One region of the Thiomicrorhabdus sediminis genome, then DNA from elsewhere that is predicted to be linked to it. Evidence: predicted binding sites of a transcription regulator. Region 1 holds the regulator's gene; the other holds the start of a gene.
What was found. Region 1 encodes HrcA, which represses chaperone genes, less so after heat shock. Its sites were predicted from a motif close to TTAGCACTCNNNNNNNNNGAGTGCTAA; they were not measured.
Positions count from the first base shown of each region.

Region 2: FE785_RS01815 (co-chaperone GroES) is a predicted target of HrcA. The motif match lies at 2,713-2,739, and genes of this name have one in related genera.

Region 1 covers NZ_CP040602.1:1,021,348-1,029,212, forward strand. The annotation lists gene FE785_RS04620 (NAD(+) kinase) at 1-822, opposite strand, end outside; gene hrcA (heat-inducible transcriptional repressor HrcA) at 1,167-2,192, shown strand; gene grpE (nucleotide exchange factor GrpE) at 2,329-2,889, shown strand; gene dnaK (molecular chaperone DnaK) at 3,124-5,037, shown strand; gene dnaJ (molecular chaperone DnaJ) at 5,355-6,521, shown strand; gene dapB (4-hydroxy-tetrahydrodipicolinate reductase) at 6,569-7,369, shown strand; gene FE785_RS04650 (GGDEF domain-containing protein) at 7,440-7,865, opposite strand, start outside.
Region 2 covers NZ_CP040602.1:401,096-408,960, reverse strand. The annotation lists gene FE785_RS01825 (GGDEF domain-containing protein) at 1-194, opposite strand, end outside; gene groL (chaperonin GroEL) at 627-2,264, opposite strand; gene FE785_RS01815 (co-chaperone GroES) at 2,327-2,617, opposite strand; gene FE785_RS01810 (methyl-accepting chemotaxis protein) at 2,990-5,614, shown strand; gene proB (glutamate 5-kinase) at 5,705-6,826, opposite strand; gene cgtA (Obg family GTPase CgtA) at 6,854-7,865, opposite strand, start outside.

The DNA.
Region 1 (7,865 bases):
GCCTTTAGGGTGCAGCATTTTGACCATCTTTTTGTGACGCTTGACGGTGGTGCTGTATCCGAGGCTGATTTGGAACGACAACTGACCGTCACAGATCACTTGGGCTTTACCGGCACAGTTTTCATGTGGTCGAACTTCCACCACACTGTTTCCCGGGACCACATAAGGGCGTGTGCTCATGGTATGAGGGTTGATCGAAACCAGACTCATAACATCGAGACGCGGGTCCAAAATAGGACCGCCGGCGGAAAGCGCATAGGCGGTCGAACCGGTAGGGGTGTTGATAATCATCCCGTCTGAACGCTGGCTATTAAGAAAACGCCCGTCGACAAAGGTTTCAAATTCGATCATGCGTGGCGAATCGGTTTTATGGATCACCACATCATTAAAGGCGAATTCATTGAATAGTTCATTCTCGTCTTTACTGATTTTTACATGAATCAAATTACGTTCTTCGCACTCGTAATTGCCGGCTAATATATCGTCCAGCGTGGTCAGCATCTCTTTCGGTGAGATGTCGGCAAGAAAACCGAGACGCCCCAGGTTGATCCCTAAAATGGGTGTTTCGGAATCAACAATGGAGCGAGCCACATCCAAAAAGGTACCGTCACCGCCGACAACAACAGCCAGATCGATCTGTTGTGCCAATTGCTGACGTTCGATGACTTCAACGCCATAGCGCTCAACCGGAAAATCATGACAGGAAGCATCGTCCAACATAACCGTTTTATTGCTGGAGATAAGGTGTTGCAATAATTTGTCGATACTTTCCCAGGACTCGATGCCGGAGTATTTTCCAAAAATGCCGATGCGTGTAAACATAGATCTGCCTGTATTCTGGGTGCGCCGTTGCGTCAAAAATAAGTGGTTAAATTTAACCCATTAGTTTGCTTAATAACTCGATTTTACGCAACCATTATTTCGCTGTCAGCTTAATTGACAAATAATTTTCAGTCACAAATTTGTAACCAGTCATAGGATTGTCGAATTTAGCGCTTGAATAAGCCGCTAAAGCCTATCTATAATTTAGCACTCTAATTGTAAGAGTGCTGATTTAGACTTGAAATGAATTGAATCGGCACTATGTATTTTCCATGACATATTGAATTGAATGGCAGTCAAATCAGGCTGTCATTCGCAAACCACCCACAAGCCAGAGTGTTGCTATGTTAAATGACCGTTCACAGTTGTTGTTTAAAAACTTAATGGGGTTATACCTTAATGACGGTAAACCGGTTGGTTCGAGCACCTTGGCAAAACTGCCGGAAATTGGCTTGAGCTCGGCCACGGTGCGCAATGTCATGGCCGATTTGGAACGTATGGGGTTGATTCATTCGCCGCACACTTCGGCGGGGCGAGTACCGACAGACCAGGGATATCGCCTGTTTCTCGATTCGATTCTTACCTACAAGCCTTTGTCTAATCAGCGTGTCGAGAGTATTCGCAGTGAGCTGACATTGGGGTTGAATCAGGATGAACTGCTGGAAAACGCCTCCAAAGTGTTATCGGATTTGACCGGTTTGACCAGTTTGGTCTTGATGCCCAATAAGGAGCGTGAAGTATTACGCCATATCGATTTTATTGCCCTGAGCGACAAGCGTGTCTTGGTGGTATTGGTTTTTAATGATCAGGATGTACAGAACCGAATTATTGAACTGGATGGTGGTTTGTCGATTGATGAGTTGCAAAAAACCGCCAATTTCTTAAATGAGAATTGCCTGGGCAAAACCTTGTCCGAGGCCAAAGGCATGCTGGTATCGCGCATGGATAAGATTCGCGCCACTGCGAATGAGTTTATGTCATCGATTGTTGAGGCCACCGATTTTATCCTCACAGAGCAGCTGGAGAAGAAAGTGCCGTTTCTGGTGTCGGGAAAAACCAATTTATTGAATTACAAGGAACTTGCCGACTCGGAAAAGCTCAAAGCTTTGTTTAATGCTTTTGACCAGCATAATGAAGTGGTCAATTTGCTTGATAAAAGTATGCAAGCGCAAGGTGTTCAGGTATTTGTCGGTGGCGAGTGTGGTAATCCGATTTATCAGGATTGCAGTATTGTGACCACGCCTTATATTTCCGATGGTGAGATTCTGGGCGTTCTGGGTGTGGTCGGGCCAAGCCGAATGAATTATGAAAAAGTGGTGCCAAATGTTGATGTGACGGCGAAAATTTTAGGTTCGCTCTTGAAAAAATAGTCAATCATCACCACTAAAATCAGCATTAGAAGTATTACATCGGCTGAAATTTTGAGTCAGCCATTAACCGTTTTTAATTTAAGTGTGGCGGATTTATTGTAAATTCCGTCAGGAAGTAAACAGATAGGGAAACCTTATGAGTGAAGCAAAAAATCAAGAAACCGTAAACAATGAAAACGAAGCGGTGGTACAACCGGAAGAAGAGACGCTGGAGCAAGCTCAAGAAGCGGTAGAACATGATGTAGAAGCGTTGTTGGAAGAAGCGCGTGCTGAAGCGGAAAAGCATAAGGATATGGCGTTGCGTGTGCAGGCGGATATGGAAAACTTGCGTCGCCGTACCCGTATGGATGTGGAAAGCGCACATAAATTTGCATTGGAAAAATTCGTCAATGCTTTGATTCCTGCATTGGATTCAATGGAGATGGGGATTGATGCGGCGAATAAGGAAGATGCCAGTATCGATAGTATCCGCGAAGGTTTGGATATGACTTTCAAGCAGCTATTGGATGTTTTAGGGGAATTCAATGTCGAGCGCGTCAACCCGACCGGTGAAAAGTTTGATCCGCAATTGCATGAAGCCATGACAATGGTGCCATCACCGGACCACGAATCGAATACGGTCATTGAAACCTTCCAAAAAGGTTATACCTTGAATGAACGTCTGGTTCGCGCCGCTCGCGTGGTAGTGGCTCAGTAAGTTGATTGGGCTGTTGTTTGTCGATTAAAAGCGTTGCCAAGCAAAAAAATCCAAAAAAAATGTGGATTTTACTTGAAAGACAAAATAGCACCCTTATAAAGAATTCAACTTATAAGAAACAGCATTTAAATAATTAAGAATTTAATCAATTTTAAAACGACTTTGACAGCATTGTATGTCAGCATCACAAACGCTTGTTTGAAAGTCCGTTAGCAATTTTGGAGAACTAGACAAATGGCTAAGATTATTGGTATTGACTTAGGAACAACAAACTCTTGTGTTTCGGTCATGGAAGGTAAAGAAGTAAAAGTTATTCCTAACGCGGAAGGTGCGCGTACCACGCCATCTATCGTTGCTTACACAGATGACGAAATCCTGGTTGGTGATTCAGCCAAGCGTCAGGCGGTAACTAACCCTGAAAACACGTTATTCGCAATCAAGCGTTTGATCGGTCGTCGTGCAGATGACGCGGTTGTACAAAAAGATAAAGACATGGTGCCTTATGCGATCGTGGCTGCCGATAACGGTGACGCTTGGGTATCGGTTAAAGACAAAAAATTGTCTCCACAGGAAGTTTCTGCGCGTACTTTGATGAAAATGAAGAAGACTGCAGAAGATTACCTGGGGCACGAAGTCACAGAAGCGGTTATCACCGTTCCTGCATACTTCAACGATGCGCAGCGTCAGGCGACTAAAGATGCCGGTAAAATCGCTGGTCTAGAAGTTAAGCGTATTATCAACGAGCCGACAGCGGCGGCGTTGGCTTACGGTATGGATAAAGTGACTTCTGACAGCAAGATCGCGGTTTACGATTTAGGTGGTGGTACTTTCGATATCTCTATTATCGAAGTAGCTGACCTAGACGGTGAAAAGCAGATCGAAGTATTGTCGACTAACGGTGATACTTTCCTAGGTGGTGAAGATTTCGATAACGTAATCGTTGAATACATCGCCGAAGAGTTCAAAAAAGATCAGAACGTTGATCTAAAGCTAGACAAACTGGCACTACAGCGTGTGCGTGAAGCGGCTGAGAAGGCGAAGATTGAATTGTCATCTCGTGAGCAGACAGATATTAATCTGCCTTACGTCACAGCGGATGCAACAGGTCCTAAGCACTTGAACATGAAGATCACTCGTGCCAAGTTTGAATCTTTGATTGACGATCTAGTTACGCGTTCAATCGAACCTTGTAAGGTGGCGTTGAAAGATGCGGGGCTGTCTGCATCTGAAATCGATGACGTTATCTTAGTTGGTGGTTCGACTCGTGTACCTATGGTTCAAGCGGCGGTTAAAGAGTTCTTCGGTAAAGAGCCACGTAAAGACGTTAACCCTGATGAAGCGGTAGCGATGGGTGCTGCGATTCAAGGTGGTGTATTGTCTGGTGATGTCAACGACGTTCTTCTGCTTGACGTAACACCTTTGTCTCTAGGTATCGAGACAATGGGTGGTGTGATGACTAAGTTGATTGAGAAAAACACAACGATCCCGACTCGTAAGTCTCAGGTGTTCTCAACGGCTGAAGACAACCAGTCTGCGGTAACGATTCACGTTCTTCAAGGTGAGCGTGAAGTGGCAAGCGGCAACAAGTCTCTAGGTCAATTCAACCTGGATGAAATCGCCGCGGCACCACGTGGTACTCCGCAGATCGAAGTAACTTTCGATATCGATGCTAACGGTATCCTGAATGTTTCTGCGAAAGATAAGAACACTGGTAAAGAGCAGCACATCACTATCCAGGCATCTTCTGGTCTATCTGAAGAAGAAATCGAAGCAATGGTTAAGGATGCCGAAGCGAACGCTGAAGCCGATGCTAAGCTGAAAGAACTTGTTGAAGCGCGTAACCAGGCTGATGGTATGGTTCACGCAACCAACAAAATGATCAAAGATGCGGGTGACTCGGTGACAGCTGAAGAAAAAGCACCGGTTGAAGAAGCGATCAAAGCGGTTGAAGAGGCAATCAAAGGCGACGACAAAGCGGCAATCGACGAGTCTGTTCAGAAGTTGATGGAAGCGAGCCAAGGTATTGCTCAAAAAGCGCAAGCTCAGCAGCAGGCTGGTGGAGAAGCGCAACAGCAAAGTTCAGCAAAAGACGATGACGATGACATCGTTGATGCGGAGTTTGAAGAAGTTAACGACGACAAGAAGTAATTATTTTACGCGCTAGTCTTGCAGCCTCTGTGTTGGGAAATGGTCAGCTACTCATTGTAGCTTCACATTTCCCGCCTTGATTCTGCAAGCTATCGCAAAAAATAAAAGAACTTCTTAAGTCCATATCAGAAGAGTTTTAGAAGTTGTTTTTAAAACTCGGTATAATTCGGGCGATTCCAAACAGGGTTGCCCGTTTTTCTTTGTAAGAATTGATTGATAAAAGCTGAATGGCTATTTAAAAAACTGCTTGGTGAAGCGATTTTTTAAATAGTGATTTTAAGATTAAGTAAACGCGATAAAGCACAGATGAGAATTCAATGAGTAAAGCTTGCTACTATGAAATTTTAGGCGTCGCCAAAACCGCCTCCGAGGGGGAAATCAAAAAAGCCTACCGTAAAATGGCCATGAAATATCACCCGGATCGTAACCCGGATGATGCTGAGGCGGAAAACAAATTCAAAGAAGCTTCGGAAGCTTATGAAATTCTTTCGGATTCACAAAAACGTTCGGTATACGATCAGTTTGGTCATGCAGGTCTAGACGGCCAATCCGGAGGTGGATTTGGCGGTGGCGGTTTCGGCGATGCCTTTGGTGATATCTTCGGCGATATCTTTGGCGGCGGTTTTGGTGGTCGTCGAGGTCCGCAACCGGGTGCCGATCTGCAATACGATCTGGAAATCTCGCTGGAAGATGCGGTTGCCGGTACTACGGTCGATATCCGTATTCCAACCAAGGATGTTTGTGATGCCTGTGATGGAACAGGGGCAGAGTCTGGTAGTGATGTGGAAACCTGTCCAACTTGTCATGGTGCCGGTCAGGTTCGGATGCAACAAGGGTTCTTTGCGGTAAACCGTACTTGTCCAAGTTGTCACGGTAGCGGTAAGCTGATTAAGACACCTTGTAAGTCATGTCGTGGCGAAGGCTATACTCATAGCCATAAGACCTTGTCGGTTAAAATTCCCGCCGGTGTCGATACCGGTGATCGTATTCGTCTGCAAGGCGAGGGGGAAGCCGGTGAACCAGGTGCGCCACGTGGTGATTTGTATGTCCGCATCCGCGTCAAGCAGCATTCCATTTTTGAGCGTGACGGTAATAACCTTTATTGTGAACTGCCAATCAGTTTTGCCAAGGCCGCTTTGGGTGGTTCGGTAGATGTGCCGACCTTGGGCGGTAAAGCCAGCTTGAAGATTCCGGCCGGTACTCAGTCCGGTCAGCGCTTTAAAATGAGCGGAAAAGGGGTCAAGTCGGTTCGTTCATCAATGGTTGGTGATATGATTGTTCTGGTTCATATCGAAACACCGGTTAAACTCACCGCTCGTCAAAAAGAGTTGTTGGAAGAGTTTGAACAAAGCCTGCAGGGCAAGCACTATAAACAGCACAGCCCGAAATCGCACAGTTTTTTTGATTCGGTAAAAGCTTTTTTTACCGGTGATGATGACGATACGAAAAAAGACAAAAATAACAAGGATGAGCCTTGGAATTAAATTTCCGTTTATCTATTATTGCCAGGATCAACTAAAGGAATTCATTAATGAGAGTAGCAGTCATCGGTGCCTCAGGCCGTATGGGAAAAAATTTATTGGATGCGGTCAATCAAACTAATGGTTTAACGGTGAGCGCGGCGATTGAACGCCCTGACAGTTCCTTGATCGGTGCCGATGCCGGTGAGCTAGCCGGCCTTGGAAAACTTGGTGTCACTATTGTCGGTGATATTGCAACGGTGGTGGATGATTTTGATGTGTTAATCGATTTCACTACTCCGGAAACCACGCTTAACAACCTTAAGGTTTGTGCCGAACACAATAAGAAGATTGTTATCGGTACTACCGGTTTTGATGAAGCGGGTCTGCAAGCCATTAAAGATGCAGCGCAAACCACGGCGGTGATTTTTGCGGCCAATTTCAGTGTCGGAGTTAATCTTTGTTTGAAGCTGTTAAAGCAAGCGGCAGAAGTGCTGAATGAAAACTATGATATTGAAGTCATTGAAGGTCACCACCGCCATAAGGTTGATGCGCCATCCGGTACAGCCTTGAGAATGGGTGAGGTGGTCGCTGAAACGCTGGGGCGCGATCTGAAAGAGTGTGCGGTTTATGGTCGTGAAGGCATTACCGGTGCGCGTGATCCGAATACCATCGGTTTTGCTACGGTGCGTGCCGGAGATATTGTCGGTGATCATACCGTATTGTTCGCTACCGAAGGCGAGCGTGTCGAGATTACTCATAAAGCCTCAAGCCGTATGACTTTTGCCATGGGCGCGGCGCGCTCTTGTAACTGGATCGCTGACAAAGACAAAGGCTTATTCGATATGCAGGATGTATTGAATCTGCGTTAAGGCTTTTCTTATTCAAAACAAAAAAAAGGCGCTTTATGGCGCCTTTTTTATTGGTCGATGATTCTCGCAGTTAAGTCATCATCTGTTCATGGACAACTTGATTGCGACCGAATTCTTTGGCGCGGTACAAGCTTTTATCGGCACGGTTGATAAATTCATCCAGCGATTCAATTTTTCCTTTAAACAGGGCGACACCAAATGAAGCGGTAATTGGCTTGATCGGTTTTTTCTCACCTTTTAAAGTTAAACGGCAGCTGGCGATTTTCTGACGAATCTGTTCTGCGCGCCGAGTAGCTTGTTCAATGCTGGTGTTTTTCATTAAAATGGCGAACTCTTCGCCACCATAGCGACAAACTGTTTCATTTTCCTCTGCTTCTTGGGTCATGATCTTGGCAAAGTAGCGAAGTACACTGTCGCCAACCGGATGGCCATAGGTATCGTTAAAGCTTTTAAAGTGATCAATGTCGGTCATAATCAAGCATAACGGCTGTTCGGT
Region 2 (7,865 bases), 620 kb from region 1:
AAATGAACGCGTTCGAACTGCGGGTGCAACACCGGTTTATAGCTAAAATGCCCTCCGGACACAGCCTCATCAAAAGCATGACCGATATCCGCAACGCACGCTGAACCCAGTTCGATGTAATAAGGACTACCGAATTGTTCGCCGTCACGGTTGACTAAAAAGAAATCCTGAACATCTGGAAAAAACAGCTTCAAATCATTGAAATACCTCTCCGTAAGCTTCGGGCAATATTGAACCTGTTCAAACTATCCAATAGATTGACGTTTTTTGACAAGGCGTGCATCTGTTGACGGATACGGACAATTTCAGCAGACAACTCATTGGTAACCAGCTGCCTTGCTTGTCGATTAATATTTGCTGTTGTTGATCAAAACCTTGGATTGCGGTCTGATAACGTAAAGAAATCACATAGAGGATTGCCAACAGCATCACGAGCGTGAAAGCAAAAAATACTCGCAACTTGAAACTGGACTTAAACAAAAGGCTTATTCCTTATAGATTCCGTAAAACGCCCACCCAGAATAACCAGCCCGCAAAGCGTTGACAAGGGTATAAAAAGGTAAAAAAATAAAAAACCCGCCGAAGCGGGTCTTTACTAATCACAATTACTTATAAAAGAATTGGAATTACATCATGCCACCCATTCCCTGAGTGTAACCTTGTGCCGCCGCATCCGCTGCTGGATCAGCACTGTCAGAATCGGCAATTGCGGCACCTGTGGTCAATACCAGACCGGCCACCGACGCAGCGTTCTGAATTGCAGAACGCGTTACTTTCGCAGGGTCGATGATACCGGCTTCGATCATATCGACATATTCTTCTTTGGCGGCGTCGAAACCGAAGTTACCTTCACCTTCAAGCACCTTATTAACAATCACAGAACCTTCAAGACCACAGTTTGCAGCGATCTGACGCATTGGCTCTTGCATCGAACGCAAAGCAATTTGGATACCTACATTCTGATCATCGTTATCCCCTTCAACGGTAACTTTTGATGAAGCACGAACCAGCGCAACACCACCACCAGGCACAATACCTTCTTCAACCGCGGCACGCGTTGCGTGCAATGCATCGTCAACACGATCCTTCTTCTCTTTCATTTCCATTTCAGTGGCGGCACCAAGCTTGATAACGGCAACACCACCGGCAAGCTTCGCTAAACGCTCACCCAGTTTTTCCTTGTCGTAGTCAGAAGTAGAAGCATCTTGCTGCGCCTTGATTTGCGCGCAACGAGCATCGATATCTTCTTTCGCACCGTTACCGTCGATTAGTTTAGTCGTATCTTTACCAACAACCGCCGACTTGGTTTCACCAAGAACATCTAAAGTGATCGCATCTAGAGACAGACCCACTTCTTCAGAAATAACAGTACCACCAGTCAGGATGGCCATATCTTGCAGCATGGCTTTACGACGCTCACCAAAACCAGGAGCCTTAACCGCCGCAACCTTAACGATACCGCGCATATTGTTGATAACTAGCGTCGCCAGAGCTTCACCATCAACGTCTTCGGCAATAATCAATAGAGGACGACCTGTTTTTGATACCGCTTCCAGGGTTGGTAGCAAATCACGGATATTTGAGATTTTCTTATCGTGCAACAGGATGTATGGATTTTCCAATTCAGCAACCATCTTGTCCTGGTTGTTGACGAAATATGGTGATAGGTAACCACGATCGAATTCCATACCTTCAACGACGACTAGCTCATCCTGCAAAGAAGAACCTTCTTCAACAGTGATAACACCTTCAGTTGACACGCGCTCCATCGCCTCGGCGATCATCTTGCCTACTGCCGAATCAGAGTTAGCTGAAATCGTACCAACCTGAGCGATAGATTCAGTAGTTTTACATGGAACAGACATACCTTGAAGCTCTGCAACAACCGCTTCAACCGCTTTATGAATACCACGGTTCAAATCCATCGGATTCATACCCGCTGCAACCGATTTCATCCCTTCACGAACAATCGCTTGCGCTAGAACTGTCGCAGTGGTTGTACCGTCACCAGCCACATCGTTGGTCTGAGATGACACTTCTTTAACCATCTGCGCACCCATATTCATAAACTTGTCTTCAAGTTCGATCTCACGTGCAACCGATACACCATCCTTAGTCACTGTTGGCGCACCAAAAGTTTTTTCTAGAACAACGTTACGTCCTTTTGGACCTAGTGTCACTTTAACTGCATTAGCAAGAATGTTGATACCATCAACCATTTTCTCACGAGCGTCTAAACCAAACTTAACGTCTTTAGCTCCCATAATATTTTCCTTTCTTTAATTCTTTTGAATGATTTGATTCTGATTTAATTCAATTCACTGAATTAGTCAACGATCGCAATAATATCGTCTTCACGCATAATCATTAGAGGCTCACCATTGTCGTCTTTCACCTCTTGACCAGAATACTGACCAAACATCACCTTATCGCCAACCTTAACAGTCATAGCGATAATTGAACCTGAATCAGATGCTTTACCTGGACCTACGGCAACCACTTCACCCATGTTCTGCTGTTCTTGTGCAGAACCAGGAAGCAAGATTCCGCCAGCTGATTCTTTTTTCTCTTCTACGCGACGGATTACAACGCGATCTTGTAAAGGCTTAATATTCATTGAAGTCTCCTGAATTTTAAAATTTCAAAAAGTACAAATTTAAATACTTGCTGTGCTTTATTTCTCCACCGCACAAACAACTATTTTTAACAAAATTAGCACTCTCATATTTAGAGTGCTAACAATTGTAGTCATTCGCAAAAGCATGTCAACTAGATAAGGCCAAAGATTTTGTTTTCAAGCCTTTGATTCAAAAAAATAAACCCATCGCAACATCCTGAAAGGGGTTAACAGCTATAACCCCGTCTGACCTAACGACATAAGAAAACTCTAATACATTGTTTTTTTTATGGTTATCACTAGATAAAGCTTGCATTTAGAGCTATTGTTTTAATGTGAGTAAGAATGACAAACCTTTTCAAAGGAGCCGCCATGTTAAAACGCTTCAAACTATCCCACCTTCTTCTAACCAGCTTCAGCCTGATTAGTGCTTTAATTCTTATTATCTCTTTAATGGGCTATTCAAGCACCAAAGAACTGAAGGGCATTCTCGATTACATCAGCGGCCCGGCTTGGGATACCGCAGATGGAGCTATGGAAGGAGCTATCGGGATAGAAAAACAAATGCTGTCGATGGAGAACTACCTCGATGATATCAATAACAGCAAAGCGCTTGAAAAGTTTGAAGCTGCCCTAGCCATAGAGAAGGAATCGCTTGACAGAATGTCTAATACAGGACAAATAAATAGCGAGTCAATCGAACAATTAAACCTAGCAAGAGCAAACTTTCGCCAAGCGAGTGAAAAACTTCAAGAGGATTATCGCCAATTTACCGAAAGTGAAATACAACGACACCAAACTTATGAGGTGCTATTAAAAAGCCTAGATGAAATCGAAGCATTGGGTGATGGATATGTCGACGTATTCGCTGAACAACCTGACAGCTTGGTAAGTTGGAACAGCGGGCTAAATAAAGCATGGACAATGGCAGACGGCATTATGGAATATCGCATTCTAATGCTAACACGCGGCGGCTACTATCAAGCACTGCTTCGCACCAAGGATTTTGCCAAATACTTGCCACTAATTAAAGAACCTTTAACCGATATTAACGCCATCCTAGAAGAATTAGGCATTACCCAGGGTCAACCAATCACAGAAGATCTGGATAACTACAAAATCCAAAGCGGTGCCTTGGCAGGACAGACTTTTGCTGAGACCTTAATGAATGGCACCAAGCAAAACGTCTCGACTTTTGATAACGCAATTAGCAAACTAAAAGCTCTAGAGAACTCTTATAAGGATTACCAGGCAGCTAGCGAAGAACTATTGGAAACTATTGAACATGTTAAAGACCTGGCAGACGGTAAGGTATTCAACGCCATAGATGTTGTCGATGACATATTCGCTGAAATTACCGCTAAACTTATAGTAGCTGTTGTCATAGCCCTACTCTTAAGCATTGCCGTCTCATTTTTAATTATTCGTCTTGTTTTGAACAACACCAAGGATGCCAAGAACTTGGCCCACTCGATTTCAAGTGGTAATCTAAGCAACCAAATTCAGGGTAGTAGCAAAACTGAATTCGGTTCCTTAATGCTTGAACTTAGTGCCATGCAGGACTCCCTCAAGCAATCACGCGATGAAATGCAATCTCATCTTAATGAATCAAAGCTCATTGTTGATGCGCTAGACAATGCTTCAGCCAATGTAATCATTGCCAACAATGATGAGAAAGTTGTATTTGTTAACCAACAGATGAAACAATTGGTCGATGCGAACCGCAACGAGTTTGCGAGCAAGATCAAAGGTTTGCAAAACGATGGCAAAATTGAAGAAACCGATATCTTCAAGCAATTGAAAATTTCCTGCCAAACTACTCAGCAAACCATTCATATAGGCAGCCTGACCATAGAGCTGAGTAGCCAGGCGATTCATAATGTACAACAAGAATTAATCGGTTATTTCACCGAATGGAAAAACGTCACCCATACACTAGCTATTGAACAACAGGTTAAGCAACTCATTGCAGCAGCCTCTCAAGGTAAACTCGACCAACGTTTGGATACCGACCACCTAGACGGTTTCTTACTGGAGCTTGGTAATGGCATTAACAGCATGATGCAGAATATCCAGCACAGCTTGAAAAGCTTTATTACCGCGGCCAGCCAATTAAGTGAAGGTGATTTGACCGCCCATGTAGACCAAAAACTGGAAGGTGAATTAAAAATTTTCAAAGACTCTTTGAATCAGGCGACCGCCAATATCGCCTCGCTGGTCAGTGATATCCTGCAAACCGCCGACCAAGTAAACACCACGGCAAACAATATCATGAGCGCCAACCGAGAAGTTAACCAGATCACCCAGGCCAATGCCGCCTCGGTTGAACAGACCGCGGCATCACTTGAACAAATGACCAGCTCCTTGAAACAGTCGGCCGACTTTACCAAGCAGGTCAATGACAGTTCTACCGGCACGGTAAACAAAGCGCAATCGAATACACAGGTTGTCGAACAGAGTGTCGCCGCAATGCATTCGATTAAAGAGGTGAGTGTAAAAATCGATGGCATTACCAATTTGATTGACTCGATTGCTTTCCAGACCAATCTACTTGCACTGAATGCCGCGGTTGAAGCGGCACGTGCTGGCGAACATGGGCGTGGTTTTGCGGTGGTCGCCGGCGAGGTCAGAAACCTTGCGCAAAAATCTGCCGAAGCCGCCAAGGAGATCAAACAACTGGTCGCTGAGGTTAACACCAAGGTGGAGTCAGGCACCAACCTGGTGGAAACCACCAGTACCGTAATGGCGGATATTATCAATGAGATTCAAAATGTCGGCGGCATGATCGAAGAAATCGCCAAATCCTCTAACGAACAGGAAAAAGGCATTCTTCAAGTCAATCAGGCGGTCTCCACATTTGATACCTCAACGCAAAAAACCGCTGCGATGATCGATGACACTTCGGCAAGCTCGCAGGAGCTTAATAGAATGGTTGAAGAGTTACGCGACAAGCTACAACAATTCAAGCTACCCAATCAATTAACGCATCTTGATTAAAATGGACTGAATCAAAGCTTGTGTCATTAAATTTATCCAATAAAAAAGGCGCTTAAAGCGCCTTTTCTGTATTTTTAAGCAATATTGAACTTAACCTACTACGAGATTATCGCGATGAATCAGTGATTCATCTTCCACAAAGCCTAGAATCTCTTCAATCTGGTTGCTCGGCTTACCGATAATCTTCAAGCTCTCCACCGCCGAATAATTGGCTAGACCACGAGCGATTTCCATACCTTGCTCATCAACACAAACCACCATTTCACCACGTTGAAATTCGCCGTTGAGTGTTTTCACTCCAATCGGCAATAAACTCTTACCTGATGCCTGAAGCACCTTAACCGCACCGGCATCCAATACCAACTGACCTTTTGCCTGCAAGTGGCCGGCCAACCATTGACGACGCGCACTCAACGGCTCCAAATCAGGAACCAGCAAGGTGCCAAAAGACTGACCACTATACAACTTGGTAAGAATACCGGCTTCACGACCCGAAGCGATCATGGTTGCCGTACCGGAACGTGCCGCACGCTTGGCCGCCATTACTTTGGTATACATACCGCCCTTACCGAGCGCCCCACCTTCGGGGCTTGCCATCGCTTCAATATCTTTACGGCTGACTTGCGCTTCGGAAATCAATTGCGCTTGCGGATTCGTTCGTGGGTTATCATCGTACAACCCCTGCTGATCGGTCAAAATAACCAGCACGTCGGCAGAAATCAAATTAGCCGTCAAGGCAGCCAAGGTATCGTTATCGCCAAAACGGATTTCATCGGTCACAACCGTGTCGTTTTCATTGATAATCGGCACAACGCCATATTCCAGCAGCGTTTCCACCGTACCTTTAACATTCAGATAACGTTTACGATTAGACAGGTCGTCATGAGTCATAAGTATCTGCGCAGTATGAATATCGTATTTGGCAAACTTCGACTCATAAGCCTGAATCAACCCCATCTGACCGACAGATGCCGCCGCCTGCAACTCGTTCAACACTTTAGGACGCGTACTCCAACCCAAGCGTTTCATGCCTTCAGCGACCGAACCGGAAGAGACAATAACCACCTCGACCCCTTGAGACTTTAGCTCGACAATCTGTTCAACCCAGTGCGCCAGTGCTTCCTTGTTCAAACCCTGGCCGTCATTGGTTAATAAAGCACTGCCGATCTTAACGACCCAGCGTTTGGTATTTTTTAACTCAGAGCGTTGCATGCCTGATTCTTGCCTCAATCAAAAAAATTAAAAATCGAAATCTTCTTCAACCGTTGCACGCTGGCTCATCGCCGCTTGCTGCTGTTCTTGTTCTTGCTGCTCTAATGCCGCTTGGCGATTCTGCTCCAGAGCATAGGCAATATCATTAACCAACTTATCGGTACCGGCACGCTGCACCGCAGAAATCTGATAAACCGGTCCTTGCCAATCAATATCGGCAACAATTTGGTTACACAATTCTTCGACTTCTTCATCAAGCAATAAGTCGGTTTTGTTCAATACCAACCAGCGCTCTTTGCCGCTTAGTTCTTCACTGTACTTAAGCAACTCCTGTTGAATGACGCGAATCGATTCTACCGGGTCAGATTCGTCCATTGGTGCAATATCGACCACATGCAAGAGTAGACCGGTACGAGAAAGGTGCTTCAAGAACTGCACACCCAACCCCGCGCCTTCCGCGGCACCTTCTATCAAGCCTGGAATATCGGCGATCACAAAACTGGTTTCCGGCGACACACTGACCACGCCCAAATTAGGGTATAGCGTAGTAAATGGATAATTAGCCACCTTCGGACGCGCCGCCGATACCGCAGAAATCAAGCTCGATTTACCGGCATTTGGCAAACCCAACAAACCGACATCGGCTAACACCTTAAGCTCAAGACGTAAATCCAACTCTTCGCCAGGCTCTCCCGGAGTACATTGGCGTGGAGTTCGGTTTTTACTGCTCTTGAAGTGTATATTTCCCAAACCATGACGTCCGCCTGCGGCAACCAATAGCTTTTCACCGTGCTCAAGCAGATCACCGACCACCTGATCAGAATCGATATCAACCACTGTGGTGCCGACCGGAACCGGAATCACCAGATCATCTCCGGCGGCACCGGTTTTCTGCTGTCCCATACCGGTTTGACCGTTTTGCGCTCGATAGTTTTTGGTATATCGGAAATCCACCAAGGTATTCAGGTTACGGTCAGCAAGCAGATAAACACTACCGCCGTCACCGCCGTCACCACCGTTTGGCCCACCAAAAGGAATG